DNA from 3 places in the Levilactobacillus sp. LN180102 genome. Region 3 is predicted to be linked to each of the others. Evidence: predicted binding sites of a transcription regulator. Region 3 holds the regulator's gene; each other region holds the start of a gene.
The links. The regulator LexA, encoded in region 3, represses DNA repair genes until DNA is damaged. The targets are predictions, from matches to a motif close to CNAACANNTGTTNG.
Positions count from the first base shown of each region.

Region 1 (5,854 bases), on a different contig from region 3:
CCGGCTATCAACACTTGGGACGCACCATGCCAGATAACAACTAAAGGAGTCGAACTGATTATGGCTTATACGCTAGACGATTTTGATTACGATTTACCACATGAACTCATTGCCCAGACCCCCATTAAGCAACGTGATACGTCGCGGCTACTGGTGTTGGACCATCAAGCTAATACGTTAGAAGATAAGCACTTCTACGATATCTTAGATGAACTACACGCCGGGGATGCCGTTGTGATGAATAATTCACGGGTCATGCCAGCCCGGCTGTACGGCATTAAGCCAGAAACTGGTGGACACGTGGAAGTCCTGTTATTGCACAATGTTGAAGGTGACGTGTGGGAAACGTTAATGAAGCCGGCCAAGCGCTTACGTGTCGGAACAACGGTTACCTTTGGTGATGGCCAATTGACAGCAACGGTGACGGAAGAACGTGAAGACGGGATTCGGCTGATCGAATTTCACTATGATGGAATTTTTATGGAGATCTTGGAACAGCTGGGTGAAACCCCACTGCCACCATATATCAAAGAGAAGTTAGATGATCCGGACCGTTACCAGACAGTCTACGCGAAGGAAAATGGGTCTGCCGCTGCACCAACGGCGGGACTACATTGGACACAAGAGTTGTTGGATCAGGTAGCTGCTAAGGGGGTTAAACTGGTTTACATCACCTTACACGTCGGTTTAGGGACGTTCCGACCAGTTGAAGAGGCTAATATTGAAGATCATAAGATGCACAGTGAGTTTTATCGTCTAGATGAAGCGGCTGCGGCAACGTTGAATGAGGTTCGGGCCAATGGTGGTCGGATTATCGCAACGGGAACGACGTCAATTCGTACCCTAGAAACGATTGGGACGAAGTTTAAGGGTGAAATTAAGCCGGATTCTGGCTGGACGGATATTTTTATTAAACCGGGTTATCAGTGGCAAGTGGTCAATGCCTTCATTACGAATTTCCATTTGCCTAAATCTACGCTCGTTATGTTAGTCGCTGCTTTCACGGGCCGCGATCAGATCTTAAACGCTTATCACCATGCCATTGAAGAAAAGTACCGGTTCTTTAGCTTTGGCGACGCAATGTTTATCAAGTAATGCAATTGGAGGATGATTCATGGAACCCGCGATTAAGTATCATTTGATTAAAACTGAAAAGCACACTGGCGCCCGGCTTGGCGAATTGATTACCCCACATGGAACCTTTAAGACGCCGATGTTTATGCCAGTGGGGACCCAAGCAGCCATCAAGGGGGCAATTAGCCCGGAAGAATTGGATGAAATGGGCTCACAGGTGATCTTGGCCAATACTTATCACTTGTGGCTGCAACCAGGCCCAGACCTCGTGCAAGAGGCTGGTGGGTTGCATAAATTTATGAACTGGGACAAGGGGATTTTGACCGACTCCGGTGGCTTTCAAGTCTTTTCACTGGCTAAGCACCGGAAGTTAACCGAAGAGGGCGTGCATTTCCGTAATGAACTTAACGGGGATCGCCTATTCTTGTCACCAGAAAAGGCCATTGACATTCAAAATAAGCTGGGCCCAGATATCATGATGAGCTTAGATGAGTGCCCACCATTTTTTGAAAGTTACGACTACGTCAAGCATTCGGTAGAACGTACGAGTCGTTGGGCTGAACGGGGACTTCGGGCGCATGCTAACCCCGCCACTCAAGGCTTGTTTGGTATCGTTCAGGGGGCTGGTTTTGAGGATTTACGGCGCCAATCTGCCAAAGACTTGGTCAGTTTAGATTTTCCGGGTTACTCCATTGGCGGCTTGTCAGTTGGGGAATCCAAGGCTGAGATGAACCGGGTTTTAGACTTCACGACGCCCTTGTTGCCAACCAATAAACCCCGGTACTTAATGGGAGTTGGAACAGCAGATTCACTGATTGACGGGGTTATGCGTGGCGTTGACATGTTTGACTGCGTGTTGCCAACTCGAATTGCTCGTAAAGGGACGTGCATGACCACCCATGGTCGATTAGTCGTGAAGAATGCGGCTTACGCCCATGATTTTCGACCATTAGATCCGGACTGTGATTGTTACACGTGTCGGAATTATACCCGGGCTTACTTACGTCATTTGTTTAAAGCGGATGAAGCCTTTGGCCAACGTCTGGCTAGTTATCATAATCTCTACTTCTTGCATCAATTGATGAAGCGTGTTCGTCAGGCGATTATGGATGATAATTTGACGGAACTTCGCGAAGAGGTTTTTGAAACGTATGGCTACAATGCCGAACATCCGAAGAATTTCTAGAAATAATTGGACGGATTCCCCGGATTCTGGTAAAGTTGTCCAATAGATAGAGCATAAAGGGGTGAACAAATGTGTTAGGAAATCTTGCAATTGGTGCTGCCGCTGGTGGTGGGTACTCAACATTACTTATTCTAGTTGTTTTCTTAGGCTTGATGTATTTCTTAATGTTGCGGCCACAACAAAAGCAGCAAAAGAAGCATAAGGACATGATGAGCCAACTTAAAAAGGGTGACCATGTCATCACGATTAGCCGGTTACACGGGGTTATCGATGAAATCAACCAAGCTGACCAAACGGTTACCTTGGATTGTGACGGGATCTACTTGGTCTTTGACTTACGAGCAATCGCTCAAGTAACGTCACAGGCACCACAAGCTGTCACGGCACCTGTCAGTGCTGACACAACTAGTGCTAGTGCAGACACGCCAGCTGAAAATACTGACGAATCAGCCAGTGATGAACCAGCTGAAAAGACTGACGATGAGTCAGCTAAATAAGTGTCATAAAAGTGCGGTCTCCTGGAGGCCGTTTTTTTTCGGCTTTTTAGGGGTTAGATATGCGGGTTTTAAGTTGAAGGCAAACGCCCGTTCGGGTATAATTTAACTATTCGAGGAGGTGGTGACGTTGATTCCAGCTCAATTTACTCAACGAAAAATTATTCACGTTGATATGGATGCTTTTTATGCGTCAATTGAGGAGCGTGACCATCCAGCATTTAAACAACACCCGTTAATTATTGCTCAAGACCCACGGAAAACCGGTGGACGCGGCGTGGTTGCCACAGCCAATTATGCGGCCCGGCAGTTGGGGGTACATTCAGCCATGAATGCCAACGAGGCATTGAAATTAGCCCCGCAGGCCATTTTTCAACCGCCCAACTTTCCGTTGTACCGACAAATTTCTGACCAAATTCATGAAATTTTCCACGAATACACGGACAAAATTGAACCAGTGGCTTTTGACGAAGCCTATTTGGATGTGACTGAGAATAAACATCATTTACATTCAGCCGTCCAGGTCGCTCACGAGATTCAGGTTGAGATTTTTGAAAAGACCCATTTAACCTGCTCAACGGGCATTTCCTATAGCAAGTTTTTGGCTAAGGAAGCTTCGGACTTTCGAAAACCGGTTGGCGTCAGCGTTATTTTGCCGGAAGACGCTCATGATTTTTTGATGGCGTTACCGATCGAACGGTTTCGGGGAGTTGGGAAGAAGACGGTACCTAAAATGCATGAGTTGGGCATTCATACCGGAGCCGACCTGTATCACTGGTCGGAGTTGGCCCTCATTCATGAGTTTGGCAAATTTGGCTATGTTTTGTATCAGCGGGTCCGGGGAATTGATGAGCGGCCGGTTGCCTACCAGCGTGAACGTAAATCTATTGGCAAGGAACGGACATACGGGCCGCCACTGACCACGTTAGGTGAAGTTGAAAATCAATTACAACGACTGGCCGAAATGGTGGCGGCAACGGTTCAAGAAAAACAGCGGCACGGTAAAACCTTGGTGTTAAAGCTGCGAACCAGTGCGTTTAAAACCCTCACTAAGCGCTACACCCAAGCCGATTTTATGGCAAACGATGCGCAGACCTATTACGATTTAGCACTGGACTTATATCAAAGTGTTGCTGGCGAAAATGAGCAAGTTCGGCTACTTGGTATTACGATTACGGGGTTGGCCGCGCAGACGTTTGAAAATGTGCGGTTGCCATTATTTGACTCGGATCGATTGAATTAGCAGACTTTCTTTGTAATTAGTCGGCAAAACTTGTATACTAAAACGCGGTATCGACGCGTCTTCGTCGAAAAATCGGATAGAAAATGGGTGAACCACATGGCAATTGAAACAGCCATTTTAGAAAAAATCAAACAGTATCAAACCATTATTATTCACCGTCATCAGCGTCCTGATCCGGATTGTATTGGGGCCCAGTTGGCATTGCGGGCTATTTTACGCGCTAGTTTTCCTGAAAAAACGGTGGTGGCTGTGGGTAAGCACTATCCGGGATTTGACTGGATGGGGCAAGCCGACCAAGAGGTTAGTGATGACACGTATCACCAGGCCTTAGTGATTGTCGTGGATACGGCAAACCAACCACGAGTAGATGACGAACGGTGGCAAAACGGGGCCGCAGTCATTAAGATTGATCATCATCCTAATGATGACGCATTCGGTGACTTACAGTGGGTATTACCACAGGCGTCCAGTACCTCAGAGATCATCTATGATTGGTTTGAAGCAAATCACACTGACTTGACGATGCCCGATGATGCAGCGCGCCTACTTTATGCAGGCATCGTAGGGGATACCGGACGTTTCATGTATCCGGCAACATCAGCCAACACGTTTGCCGTGGCGGGTAAGCTATTAGCTTATGATTTTTCAATGACGGCGGTTAATCAAGCCGAAGATGAAATTTCACCAGAGATGGCCCGGCTGTCGGCGTATGCCTATCAGAACTTGGAAATTTTGCCCAGTGGTGCAGCGTACCTCAAGTTGACGGATGAAATTGTCGAATCTTTTGGTTTGGCAGCTAGTGATTCCACGTCAGCCATTGTGCCACTGCCAGGTAAGATCACATCAGTCGTGGCTTGGGCCATCTTTGTAGAGTCCAAGGACAAGACCTTCCGCGTACGACTACGATCGAAGGGGCCTTCGATCAATGAATTAGCCAAGCGCCACGGCGGGGGCGGCCACGCGCTGGCCAGTGGTGCGGCGGCTAAAGACCAGGCCGAAATTGACCAAGTCATCCACGAACTGGATCAGTTAGTGGCGGACACTAAAGGAGAAAATGAATGACCGCAGATTTTAAAAATTTTAACTTGCAGCCGTATCTGATGACGGCGCTACAAAAGATTGGGTTTCAACAGCCAACCGCTGTTCAGGAAAAACTAATCCCAGTAATTAGTGCTGGCCACGATGTCGTTGGTCAGTCACAAACCGGGAGTGGTAAGACCCATACGTTCTTGCTACCCATCTTTAATCAATTGACTTCTGAGAACCAAGTACAAGCCGTAATTACCACGCCAAGCCGTGAACTGGCTTACCAGATTCGTACGGCGGCGGAACAATTGGCGGCGGAAGCCCCCTTTGAAATTCGCATTGGAAACTACGTTGGTGGAACGGATAAACAACGACAAATTGAAAAGCTGCGGCATTACCAACCGCAACTGGTGATTGGAACGCCCGGTCGGGTGCAAGATTTGATTCAATCACAGGCGTTGGACGTGCATACGACTCGTCAGTTTGTGGTCGATGAAGCCGATATGACTTTGGATCTGGGTTTCTTAGATCAAGTGGACAAAATCGCTGGTAGAATGCCGAAAAACCTGCAAATGATGGTCTTTTCAGCCACAATTCCCCAACGGTTAGATCCGTTTTTGCGTAAATATATGAATCATCCGGTTGTTGAAGAAATTCCAACGGCAACTGTGATTAGTTCTACAATTGATAATTGGTTGATTTCAACCAAGGGTCAAAACAAGAACCAATTAATTTATCAATTAATTACGATGGGGGAACCCTATCTGGTTTTAATCTTCGCGAATACGAAGACCCGGGTTGAACAGATTCATGACTTTTTGCAATCGCAAG
Region 1 is NZ_JBNIIX010000015.1:9,659-15,512, forward strand. It holds gene ruvB (Holliday junction branch migration DNA helicase RuvB) at 1-44, shown strand, start outside; gene queA (tRNA preQ1(34) S-adenosylmethionine ribosyltransferase-isomerase QueA) at 61-1,095, shown strand; gene tgt (tRNA guanosine(34) transglycosylase Tgt) at 1,115-2,260, shown strand; gene yajC (preprotein translocase subunit YajC) at 2,332-2,757, shown strand; gene dinB (DNA polymerase IV) at 2,876-3,997, shown strand; gene ACP4IT_RS09360 (DHH family phosphoesterase) at 4,094-5,059, shown strand; gene ACP4IT_RS09365 (DEAD/DEAH box helicase) at 5,056-5,854, shown strand, end outside.
Region 1: dinB (DNA polymerase IV) is a predicted target of LexA. The motif match lies at 2,838-2,851, and genes of this name have one in related genera.

Region 2 (5,854 bases), on a different contig from region 3:
ATGGTACTAATTTCTTCATTTTTCATGATGTCGGGCAACTTGGCCTTTTCGGTGTTTAGGACTTTCCCCCGTAATGGCAGGATAGCTTGGAACTTTCGGTTACGCCCCTGCTTGGCTGAACCACCGGCGGAATCCCCCTCGACTAAAAAGAGTTCATTCTTAGCAGCGTTCTTTGATTGGGCAGGGGTTAGTTTTCCCGATAACAACCGTTCATGTTTCTTATGCCGTTTGCCATTACGACTTTCATCACGGGCCTTACGAGCCGCCTCACGTGCTTGGCGAGCCTGGGTCGATTTTTTGATTAACATCTTGCCAAAGTCGCCATTTTCCATCAAATAGTAGCCTAATTGCTCACTAATGATGCTATCAACAATCGTTCGTGCTTCAGGCGTGCCCAGCTTTTCTTTGGTTTGCCCTTCAAACTGTAATAGGTCTTCGGGTACCCGCAACGAAATGACGGCAGATAACCCTTCACGGACATCGGTCCCTTCGAGGTTCTTGTCGCGTTCTTTGAGCAGGCCAACTTTACGGGCATATTCATTAAAGGCTTTGGTCCAGCCGCTACGCATGCCGGCCTCATGTGACCCGCCATCCTTGGTCCGCACGTTGTTCACGAATGATAATAAGTTTTCAGTGTAGCCATCGTTGTATTGCGCGGCCACTTCTACTTCAATGCCATCTTTACTGCCATCAAAGTACATGATGTCACCTAACGTGTCTTTATCTTCGTTCAGGTAACTAACGAATTCTTTGATTCCGGATTCGAAATGGTATTCTTCGGTTCGTTCTTGCCCCTCGCGTTCATCCGTTAGGGTAATCTTGACGCCTTTCAATAAGAAGGCAGATTCACGTAACCGTTCCGCTAGGGTGCCGAAGTTATAAACAGTTGTAGTGAAGATTTGGCTATCGGGTTTAAAGTCAATGGTCGTTCCGTTGTGAGCACGCGTATTACCCAACTTCTTTAAGGTACCTTGTGGATGACCGCCCTTAGCAAACTTTTCCTGATAACGAACGCCGTCACGGACAATGGTCACCGTTAATGAACTAGACAAGGCGTTCACGACAGAAGCCCCCACCCCGTGCAGCCCACCGGATGTTTTGTAGCCACCTTGGCCGAACTTTCCTCCGGCGTGTAGCACCGTTAAAATAACTTCGGGTGTTGGAATCCCTGAGGCATGCATCCCCACTGGCATCCCCCGACCGTGATCAACAACCGTGATGCTATTGTCCTGATGGATCGTGACATTAATTTCCTTGCCATAACCCGCCAATGCTTCATCAACGGCGTTATCAACAATTTCATAGACCAAGTGGTGCAGGCCCCGGCCGTCAGTTGAGCCGATGTACATACCTGGACGTTTACGGACAGCTTCCAATCCCTCCAAAACCTGAATGGAGGAATCGTCATATTTTGGTTTTGCTTTCGCCATGCGTAAATCCCCTTTACTTTACTTTTTTAGATGATACTGGTAGTTTACCCCTAACCGAACGTATGTTCAAATAAACGGACTAAATGGCTAGGCAGAGGTATTCAATAACTTCATAATCATACCACAGGAAACTAAAAACTGGCTAGAGATTCCATAGAATATTGGCGTTCTCGTGAAAACATGCTAGAATATAAATCAGCTTAGCGGTAACGATTACCTGATTGGCGGTCGTCATCGCAGTTCAGATCGGAGGAAAACTTGTGAAATTGATTGGTTTACTCATCGTGGCCTACCTTCTCGGAGCGATTCCTAATGGCGTCTGGGTTGGTAAAGCCTTTTTTCAAACGGATATCCGTCAGGCGGGGTCTGGAAATATTGGCACAACGAATACTTATCGGGTCTTAGGCCCCTATGCGGGAACCATTGTGATGGTGCTGGACATCGCTAAAGGATCAGTGGCGACGTTATTGCCAATAGTGTTTCACGTTCAGACGGTCTTGGGAACGGCGACACCCCTGTTATTTGGACTATTTGCGGTCTTAGGGCACACTGTTTCCATCTTCGATCACTTCAAGGGGGGCAAAGCCGTCGCGACCTCAGCGGGGATGCTCTTGGCCTATAACCCCATTATGTTTGTGATTGCCGCTGGTTTGTGGGTCAGCTTAATCTACTGGACTAGCATAGTCAGCCTTGCTAGCATGATTGCCTTTACCTTGATTACCCTGATCTCGTTAGTGTTTCAGGATTGGTACTTAACCGGCATTGCGCTGGTCTTGACTGTTTTTGTCTTCTATCGTCATCGCAGTAACATTCAACGGATTCGTCAAGGAACTGAATCAATGGTTCCTTTCGGCCGGGGTTATCATCGCCGGCAAGCTAAATAACCTGAAAAAGGACCCATTCGACTGGTTTACTGAGTCGGATGAGTCCTTTTTGTTTAAAAATAAGTCACTTGATAGGCAGCTTGGAAATGTTGTTGCGCTGCCAGATGATGAATGGCGACCTTGGTCGTCAACTCACCGGTGGCCTGGACATCATCAGCTAATCCCCACCATGGTTCTAAACAAACAAAGGGAGCCTGTTTGGGATAAGGTGACCAAATTCCCAAGTAAGGCGCCGTGGTTGTTAGTGCTACCCCGTGGTCATTAGTTGGCGTGCTTAACATGACGGTCGTCTCGCTATCAAGGGTCAGGACTTGCGCGTCATGGGCAAATAACCCGTGATCTAGTCCTAATGGTTGGGTCAGGTCGAGTGGCTCAGTATGCTGGCTGTCACTATAAGGACCAACCAGTGGCACGCGCTGATACGTCTTTTTCGGTGAAACGGTCACTTGATAATCCGTGAAGTCCGCTAAGGCATCCCCTAACGGCACATTGAATCCCGGATGTGCGCCGATAGAAAATGGCAGCGTGGTGGTTGCTGGATTAAAGACATCTGCTGAGAAGCGTAATTGATGGTCAATGAGTTCAAATGTCACCGTTAACGTGAAGTCTGCTGGAAACAAGGCCCGACTTTGGTCATCAGCCGTTAATTCCAGTGTCACTTGCGTTGGGGTCTGATCGATGACCGTAAATTCACGGTCACGAGCGAACCCGTGTTGGGTCATGTGATAGGTCCTTTCGCCTAATCGGTATTGATTGTCTTGTAGACGGCCCACAATTGGAAACAGGATCGGCGCATGCCGTCCCCAGTAGGCTTTGTCAGCTTGCCACATATATTCGAGTTGTGTTTCATTATCGACCACACTGGTTAACTCGGCGCCCAGTGGATTGATTTTAACGGTCAGATAGTCATTCTTAAGGGTGAGCATCTAATTCCTCCTGCACAATTGGTATAGAGCATTCATCTACTATCATACGCCATCTACACAAAAGGACCAAGACAAACGTGTCTTGGTCCTTAAAAAATTACAGAATATACCGTGATAGGTCCTTGTTTTGGACGATATCACCGATTTTATCATTAACATAGCTTTCGGTGATCGTGACATCTCCGGTCCCCATGTCTGGTCCCTCGTATAAGAGGTCTTCCAACAGTTTTTCTAAGACCGTTTGTAATCGACGAGCACCAATGTTTTGGTTTTCATGGTTTAGCTCAAAGGCTAATTCCGCAATTCGTTCGATGGCTTCCATGGTAAAGGTTACCTTCACATTATCGGTCCCAATCAGCGCAATGTATTGCTTGATCAAAGCGTTGTTTGGTTCCGTTAAGATGCGAACAAAGTCGGCCTTGCTAAGATCGTTGAGTTCTACACGAATTGGGAAGCGACCTTGCAATTCTGCAATCAGATCACTTGGCTTAGACTCGGCAAAAGCGCCAGCTGCGATGAAGAGAATGTGATCCGTATCGATGGTCCCATACTTGGTCTTAACCTGGGTACCTTCTACGATTGGTAAAATATCGCGTTGGACCCCTTCACGGGAGACGTCACCACTATTTTGGCTACTGCCCTTGGCAATCTTATCAATTTCATCCAGGAAGATAATCCCCGTATTCTCGGCCCGCTTAATCGCATCATGATTGATATCAGCGTTGTTGACCAACTTTTCGGATTCCTCAGCCACCAGAATCTCACGAGCTTCGGCAACCGTTACCGTTCGTTTGATCCGCTTCTTCGGCATGATGGACCCTAACGTGTCATTTAGGTTGATGCCCATTTGGCCCAGCATGTTGTTATCTGTCGCATTGGCTTGTTGGGGATCATCCATCTCGATTTCCACCATGTGGTTTTCGAGTAGTCCTTGATTCAGTTGTTCCGTCAGCGATAAGCGTTCATTACGAATCTCATCGGTGACTTCCTCTTGATCATTTGGCGCCGTTGGTGTTTGCCCGTTTTGCATCTGGGTAAACATATTCATCATATTGGCAAAATCATTGTTGTTCTTATTTTCTTTTTTCTTGGCTGGTGCGAGTAGCTTGACCAAACGCTTATTGGCCGCTTGGGTCGCATCAGCCCGAACATTTTTAAATTGATCTTGCTTTTGCATGCTAACGGAGACTTCGACTAGGTCACGGACCATTGATTCGACGTCACGACCGACATAGCCGACCTCCGTGAACTTACTAGCTTCAACCTTCGTGAAAGGTGCGTGGACGATCTTGGCCAATCGCCGAGCAATTTCAGTTTTCCCGACCCCGGTCGGTCCAATCATTAACATGTTCTTAGGTGAAATCTCTTCTTGCATGGCGGGATCAAGTTGCATCCGCCGGTAACGGTTACGTAAGGCAATGGCAATCGCCTTTTTGGCTTCATCTTGGCCAATCACATATTGGTCTAATAAGCCGACAATTTCTTTTGGTGTTTTATCAATTGCGTCCACGGTAAATCCCCCGTTCATTAAAGTTCTTCTGAAATAACATTTTCGTTGGTAAAGATATCAATGCCACCGGCAATATGGATGGCACTTTCGGCAATTTCCTTAGCGCTCATATCCGTGGCGTGGTGATGAAGTGCCGTTGCTGCAGCTAAGGCAAAGTTACCACCAGATCCAATGGCTAAGATGTCGTCGTCTGGTGCAATGACTTCACCTGAACCGGAAACCAATAGCATTTCATCCTTATCCATCACAATGAGTAAGGCTTCCAGCTTTTGCAAAGCCTGGTCGGAACGCCATTGCTTAGCGAGTTCAACCGCTGCTCGTTGTAAATTACCGCTGTATTCATTGAGTTGGGCTTCAAACTTTTCTTCCAAGTTAAAGGCATCGGCCACGCTGCCGGCAAAGCCAACGACAACTTGATTGTTGTAGATCCGGCGAATCTTGTGAGCCGTCCCCTTCATAATAACTTTTTCACCCATGGTTACTTGACCGTCGCCGGCCATAGCATTGTGACCGTTGTGCCGGACAGCACAGATGGTCGTTGCTTCAAATTTTACTGGCATGATTTAATCCGTCTCCTTTGATGATGTGTGTTCTGACGTTGCTCGCGGAAAGAATTGACGATAATCTCGTTGTAAGTGTTCGCGCGTCACGTGGGTATAAATCTGGGTGGTTGATAGGCTACTGTGGCCCAATAGTTCCTGCACCGAGCGTAAATCAGCCCCGCGATTTAGTAAATGAGTCGCAAACGTATGCCGCAACATATGGGGATGAATATCCGTCGTTAGCGTGCTACGCTTGATTATTTGATTTAACAGGTACGTCACACCGGCGGACGTGAGTTGTTGTCCTCGGTGATTGATGAACACGTAGGGGTGATCTTGCTGGTACTGCGCCATCAATGGGGTTCGTGCAGTGTCAAAATAAGTTTGCAACGCATCGCTGGCGTAGTGACCAAACGGGACGTAACGTTCCTTATTGCCCTTCCCATGAATCAACATGATCCGGCCGTCAAAGTCAATCTCCGACAGGGCCAAGTTAACGCACTCACTCACCCGGATACCGGTGCCATAAAGAACTTCTAGCAACGCGGTATCTCGCGTAGCA
Region 2 is NZ_JBNIIX010000001.1:11,901-17,754, reverse strand. It holds gene parE (DNA topoisomerase IV subunit B) at 1-1,430, opposite strand, end outside; gene plsY (glycerol-3-phosphate 1-O-acyltransferase PlsY) at 1,691-2,314, shown strand; gene ACP4IT_RS00080 (aldose 1-epimerase family protein) at 2,368-3,240, opposite strand; gene hslU (ATP-dependent protease ATPase subunit HslU) at 3,338-4,750, opposite strand; gene hslV (HslVU peptidase proteolytic subunit) at 4,768-5,310, opposite strand; gene xerC (tyrosine recombinase XerC) at 5,314-5,854, opposite strand, start outside.
Region 2: parE (DNA topoisomerase IV subunit B) is a predicted target of LexA. The motif match lies at 1,486-1,499, and genes of this name have one in related genera.

Region 3 (5,854 bases):
ATTAAATAAGCGATAACTGCTGGAAATGGGGTTAACGCTAAAATAACAAACAGGACGCGAGTAGCGGTTACATTCCAATTGAATTCGGCTGCCAATCCGCCAAGGACACCGGCAAATACACGATCCGTTGCTGAACGATGAATTTTTTTCATGTAGATTACCTCCTAAGATTGAAAATCAATTTTATTGAAGAAGTCAACGTGAATATTATCGTCGGTAATTTCTAATCTGGTGATGCTACCATTAATTGTTGCAACACCTTCGTCTAGTTCTGGTGCGTACCGATCAATGATTGAACGAATGGTCATACCATGGGAGACAACCAAAAATTGGTCACCATCTTTTGAATTAGCCCGTAGCTTGTCGAATCCTCGATCTAATCGTTGCCAAAACATCTCATTGCTTTCAGCTTCACCGTATAGGTCAGCTTGGTGGATTAAATCCCGTGCTTTTTCTAAGCCATAAGTTCCCAGCACAGCGGATTCAGAAGTTAACTGTACCTGAGCACCTACGAACTGCCACATCTGGTTTAGATCATTACCTTCAAAATACCCATGACACTGCTCCCGAAATTCAGGATATTGGTAAGAGACGATATTCATATTTTCTGGGTTTTGTTGTAGGGCGATATGCGCAGTTTCAATTGCACGACCCGAATCGCTACTATAGGCTGCAGCAAAGGGGATATTCTTTAGCTGCTCACCGGCCCGCTTGGCATCAGCCCGTCCCTTCTCAGTTAATGGGGAATCAATCCAACCTTGGACCTTATTATAATGATTCAACATGGTTTGCCCGTGGCGGACAAAGTATGCTGTAATTTTCTTCATGACGTGGCACTCCTTTATAAACGACGTAAGTGGTTACACCTTCAGTATAGCAATGCTGATAGGCTAACGCGACCATTTTGTCGCGGAGATTTAACCCGCAAGTATTTTTTTCTGCGAGAAGGGGGTAAACATGCTATTGTATGGGAAGGAGGCGAGGGTCATGAGTACTGAAAGTCGTTATCGTTATACGGGTGAACCGCTTGAAAATCTAAATAAGTGGGCAACGCGGGCAGCTCGGGTTCCCGAACAGGCCGTTATTGATGATGCGTTAGCTGCTAATGTGGCAACGCTAAGTGATTTGCAAAGCCGGCTATACGCGCAAAAGGAAACAGGTGTTATTGTTATCTTACAAGGCATGGACACGGCAGGAAAGGACGGGCTGATTCGCCACGTGCTGAGTGGGCTTAATCCGGCAGGGACGAGCGTGGTTAGCTTTAAACAGCCAACTAATCGCCAATTGAGTCATGACTTTCTGTGGCGGGTTAATCGCGAATTACCCGAACGAGGTGAAATTCGAATTTTTAACCGGTCTCAATACGAAGATGTTTTAATCAGTCGGGTGCACCCAGAGATGCTGCTAACGCAACATATTCCTGGTGTGACAACCCTAGCAGATGTGGGTGATGCTTTTTTTGACCGCCGCTATCGTGACTTGCGTCATTTTGAAACGTATTTACGGCATCAAGGTTTTGTGACAATCAAGTTTTTCCTACACCTTTCACGTGATGAGCAAACGCGGCGCTTTGAACGACGGATTGAGATTCCAAGTAAAAATTGGAAATTTTCTCCCAGTGATATGCAGGAGCGTGCTTTTTGGAATGATTATCAAGTTGCCTATACCAAGATGCTGACAAATACAGCCACCAAAAAAGATCCATGGTATATTATTCCCGCAGATGATAAGGGGGTCGCTCGGTTAATCGTCTCAAACATTTTGGTCAAACGTCTTCAGGATTTACGACCGACCTATCCCCAGGTGACACCAGAAACGCAAGCCCAGTTACGGCAGACATTAGTAAAATTAAAAAACAACGAATTGTAACTAACAAAAAGCCTTAAATGTGGCTCTAAGTCGAAATCTAAATACTTAAAATTGTATAATACAATCTTGAAAAAGTTGTCGACCGAGCTCAAAAAATGCTACAGTAAGACGAGTAACTTTGAACGTTCGAGGAGGCAGTCGCATCATGACCGTGAAGGTAGGCATTGACAAAATTGGATTTTACACACCGAATCTGTATCTGGATATGGTGGACTTGGCGCATGCTAGAGGAGCAGACCCGGCAAAGTATCAAGTAGGAATCGGTCAATCAAAACAGGCGGTGATTCCGCCAACCCAGGATGTCGTCACCATGGCGGCCAATGCGGCTGCTCAAATTTTGACACCAACAATCAAAACACAGATTGCTATGGTCTTGTTTGGAACAGAATCTGGGATTGATAACTCCAAGGCGACTGCCGTTTATTTGGCCCACCTACTAGAACTTTCACCACAAACGCGAGCGGTCGAACTTAAGCAAGCTTGTTATGGTGCTACTGCTGGGTTGCAGCTAGCAGCTGACTACGTTCGAGTTCATCCGCAAGCGAAGGTGTTGGTCATTGGTGCAGACATTGCGCGATACGGGTTGCGGACCGCCGGTGAGGTGACCCAAGGCGGTGGTGCCGTGGCAATGTTGGTGGCGGCTAACCCTCAGATTTTAGAGTTGGAGGCCACGAGCAGTTATCATACGGCTGACGTCATGGATTTCTGGCGGCCAACTTATCGTACCGAAGCTTTGGTGGATGGTAAGTATTCAACGAATGTCTATCTTGATTTTTTTGCGGCCGTTTGGGCAGATTATCAACGACAGACCAAATTAACAATCGCCGACTTTGCGGCATTTACATTCCATTTACCATTTACCAAAATGGGTCGTAAGGGATTACGACAAATTTTGCCAACGGCCACACCTGAGCATCAAGCCCAGTTAACAGCCGCCTTTGAAGCTAGTCAAGCGGATAATCGGGATGTGGGTAACCTGTATACGGGTTCGTTATACTTAAGCTTTTTATCACTATTACGGCATGGCCATTTACAAGCAGGACAACGCATTGGTTTCTTTAGTTATGGGTCAGGGGCCGAGGGAGAATTCTTTAGTGGCCTTATCCAACCTAATTATCGTCAAGGGTTTGACGATGCTGGATTGACGGATCTGTTGGCTAATCGGCGAGCCGTTTCAGTAGCCGAGTATGAACAACTTTATAATCAGCAATTGAGTTCTGATGGCCAAGACATGCAATTGGCAGTAGGACAAGAACAAGCGCCTTATTATTTAGCTGGTCGTCAACACGAGCAGCGGGTATATCGACGCCAATAACACCAAAAAAGGCCAGAATGTATTCTGGCCTTTTTTTATGACTCAAATTTATTTTTAGTGACAAATCCATCTTTGTAAACCAGTACCGGAGATTGGTGACCAACGCGAATGACAAAGGTATATCCACGACCCAAAGCCTGTTTAAGTGATTGACTGGTCTTAGCAAAATTGTTGGTGAACTTAGGCCATTTGGCTGCCTTGGCTTGGCTGGGATCCTGATTGAGTGCGGCAATTGTTTTCTTAAGACTTTGATTGGTGACCGTCAGGGTGTAAGTCTTACTTTGAGTATCAAATGAGACCGATCCAAGTTTTGTCAGTGATTTAATAAGTTGTTGCTTAACATTCTGCTCATTAGTTTTTTGGATTGTTGCTTTAGTTGTACTTGAACTGGTCGAAAATGTCTGTGAGCTGGACGTGAGTGACACTTTTTTAGCTGCTTCAGTTGTTTGATGGCTGGGGTGGGACCAGTAAGGCAAGTTCCAGATTGCTAATACTGTCCCACACAGGGCAAGAAGTAAAATGAGGCTTGATCCAATCTTCGAGTCGCCGCGTTGAGCAGCTGTCAATAAAGAAAATAGGGCGATGAGACTAATCAGTGCCCCAAATATAGCAAAGCCAAGAATCATATTTGGCACCTCTCCGTATGTAAGATGAGCTTAGTATAGCATGAAACAATTATAGAATAAAAGGCAATTCTAGTACGCTTGTTTATTTATAGCGACATTTTTAACGATATTGAGCGGAGAAAAGGACCCTAAGTGAATTATAACCGAATATTAATTGAATTGGTGTCGCCAAGAGTTCACTTTTAAGGTATAATATCAATTATTCCAGAGAAATGAGGAGATTAGTGTGACCAACGTTTACTTAGCAGGACCTTTTTTTGATGATGAGCAAATTTCTCGAATTGAGCGTGCCGAGAAGGCTTTAGCCGCCAACCCACAGGTTAATCGTGTCTTTAGTCCACGATTAAGTGAGATCGCTGGATTGACCATGGGGACGCCAGAATGGGCCACGCAGACTTTCCAAATGGATGTTCACCAGATTGATGAAGCTGATGTTGTGGTGGCATTGGTTGATTTTGTGGATGACCAAGTAGATTCGGGTACGGCCTTTGAAATTGGCTATGCTTTTCATAGTGACAAACCAATCATTGTGTTACATGAGAAAGACACCATCTTGAATTTGATGTTAGCGGAAGGGTTACATGCCTATCTGCAGAAAGCAGAAAGTTTGGCCGCATACGACTTTACGAACCTCCCCGAGAGTCATTATCACGGAAAAGTCTTTTAGACGACAAAAAAGCATTTGGCCAACTGCCAAATGCTTTTTTTAATGAACATCATCGCGGAACAGCCCGACCACTTTGCCGAGAATACTAACTTGATTTAAAATAATGGGTGCCATCGTATCATTTTCGGGTTGTAATCGAAAATGGTCAGCTTCTTTGAAGAATCGTTTGCAAGTTGCTTCATTTTCTTCCGTCATGGCAATGACGATATCACCATTGTCGGCGGACTGTTGTCGGCGAACAATCACCTGATCGCCATTCAAGATACCAATGTTGATCATACTTTCGCCACGAATTGTCAACATGAACAATTGATCATCGTCATTTTCAAATTCAGGGGGAACTGGGAAATAGTCGGTGGCCTCCTGCACAGCCAAGATCGGTTCACCGGCTGTGACAGTTCCTAGGACAGGGATTTTAGTTTGTTCTTCATGAACACCCAATTCTTCAAGACCAGCGGAAGTGACTTCTAATGCCCGTGGCTTGGTTGGATCTTTGGTGATAAATCCCTTTTTTTCTAGACGGGCGATATGACCGTGAACCGTTGAGGTTGAGGAGAGCGCCACGGCTTCACCGATTTCCCGAACAGTCGGCGGATACCCTTTCTCGTTAACGCGTTCCCAAATGAAGCGAAGAACGGCGATTTGTTTACTTTCAGAAGCTTTGCTCATCGTTACTGCCACCTCGTTCGTCATTTGTAGTATAGTTTAAGTTGATTGTAGCATAGCCATCGTCGTTTTTCAAACAGATGTTCGTCTTAATTGGTTGAATTTTCGGGGTGACCCTGATATGATGGGGCATGGCTAAATTTGAAGTATTGAAATATAAAAAGATGAAGTTAGGGGGACTGTTCATGGCAGAACCAACAATGGATAGTTTATTAGCACGAATTAATGAACTGGCACATAAAAATAAAACGGATGGCTTAACGGATGAAGAAACGGCTGAGCGTGACCATTTACGTAAGCAATATCTCAAACTCTTTCGAGAGAGCTTCCGGAGCCAAGTTGAGATGATGCAGGTTTACGACAAGGCTGGGAAAGAAGTCACCCCAGAAAAAGTTCGTCAAATCCAACGTGATAAAGGGTTACGAGACGATTAACCTGATGAGCGAGTCGCTTTTCTAGGATTCGCTCTTTTATTTTGCTTTAAGTTTGTGTAAAATTAAGCTTGAATGTTTTTAACAAAGGAGGGGAACAAATTGGCAACTTGGATTTGGATTCTAATTGTGATTGTCGTAGGCTTAGCTTGTGCAGCTGGTGGCTTCTACGGCGCTCGGAAGTACATGGAAAACTATTTGAAAGATAATCCGCCGATTAATGAAGATCAATTACGTGCGATGATGTTACAGATGGGGCAAAAACCATCCCAACGGAAAT
Region 3 is NZ_JBNIIX010000031.1:2,043-7,896, forward strand. It holds gene ACP4IT_RS12270 (PspC domain-containing protein) at 1-152, opposite strand, end outside; gene ACP4IT_RS12275 (histidine phosphatase family protein) at 165-827, opposite strand; gene ACP4IT_RS12280 (polyphosphate kinase 2 family protein) at 988-1,869, shown strand; gene ACP4IT_RS12285 (hydroxymethylglutaryl-CoA synthase) at 2,021-3,184, shown strand; gene ACP4IT_RS12290 (hypothetical protein) at 3,220-3,810, opposite strand; gene ACP4IT_RS12295 (nucleoside 2-deoxyribosyltransferase) at 4,037-4,477, shown strand; gene lexA (transcriptional repressor LexA) at 4,517-5,146, opposite strand; gene ACP4IT_RS12305 (DUF896 domain-containing protein) at 5,329-5,577, shown strand; gene ACP4IT_RS12310 (YneF family protein) at 5,677-5,854, shown strand, end outside.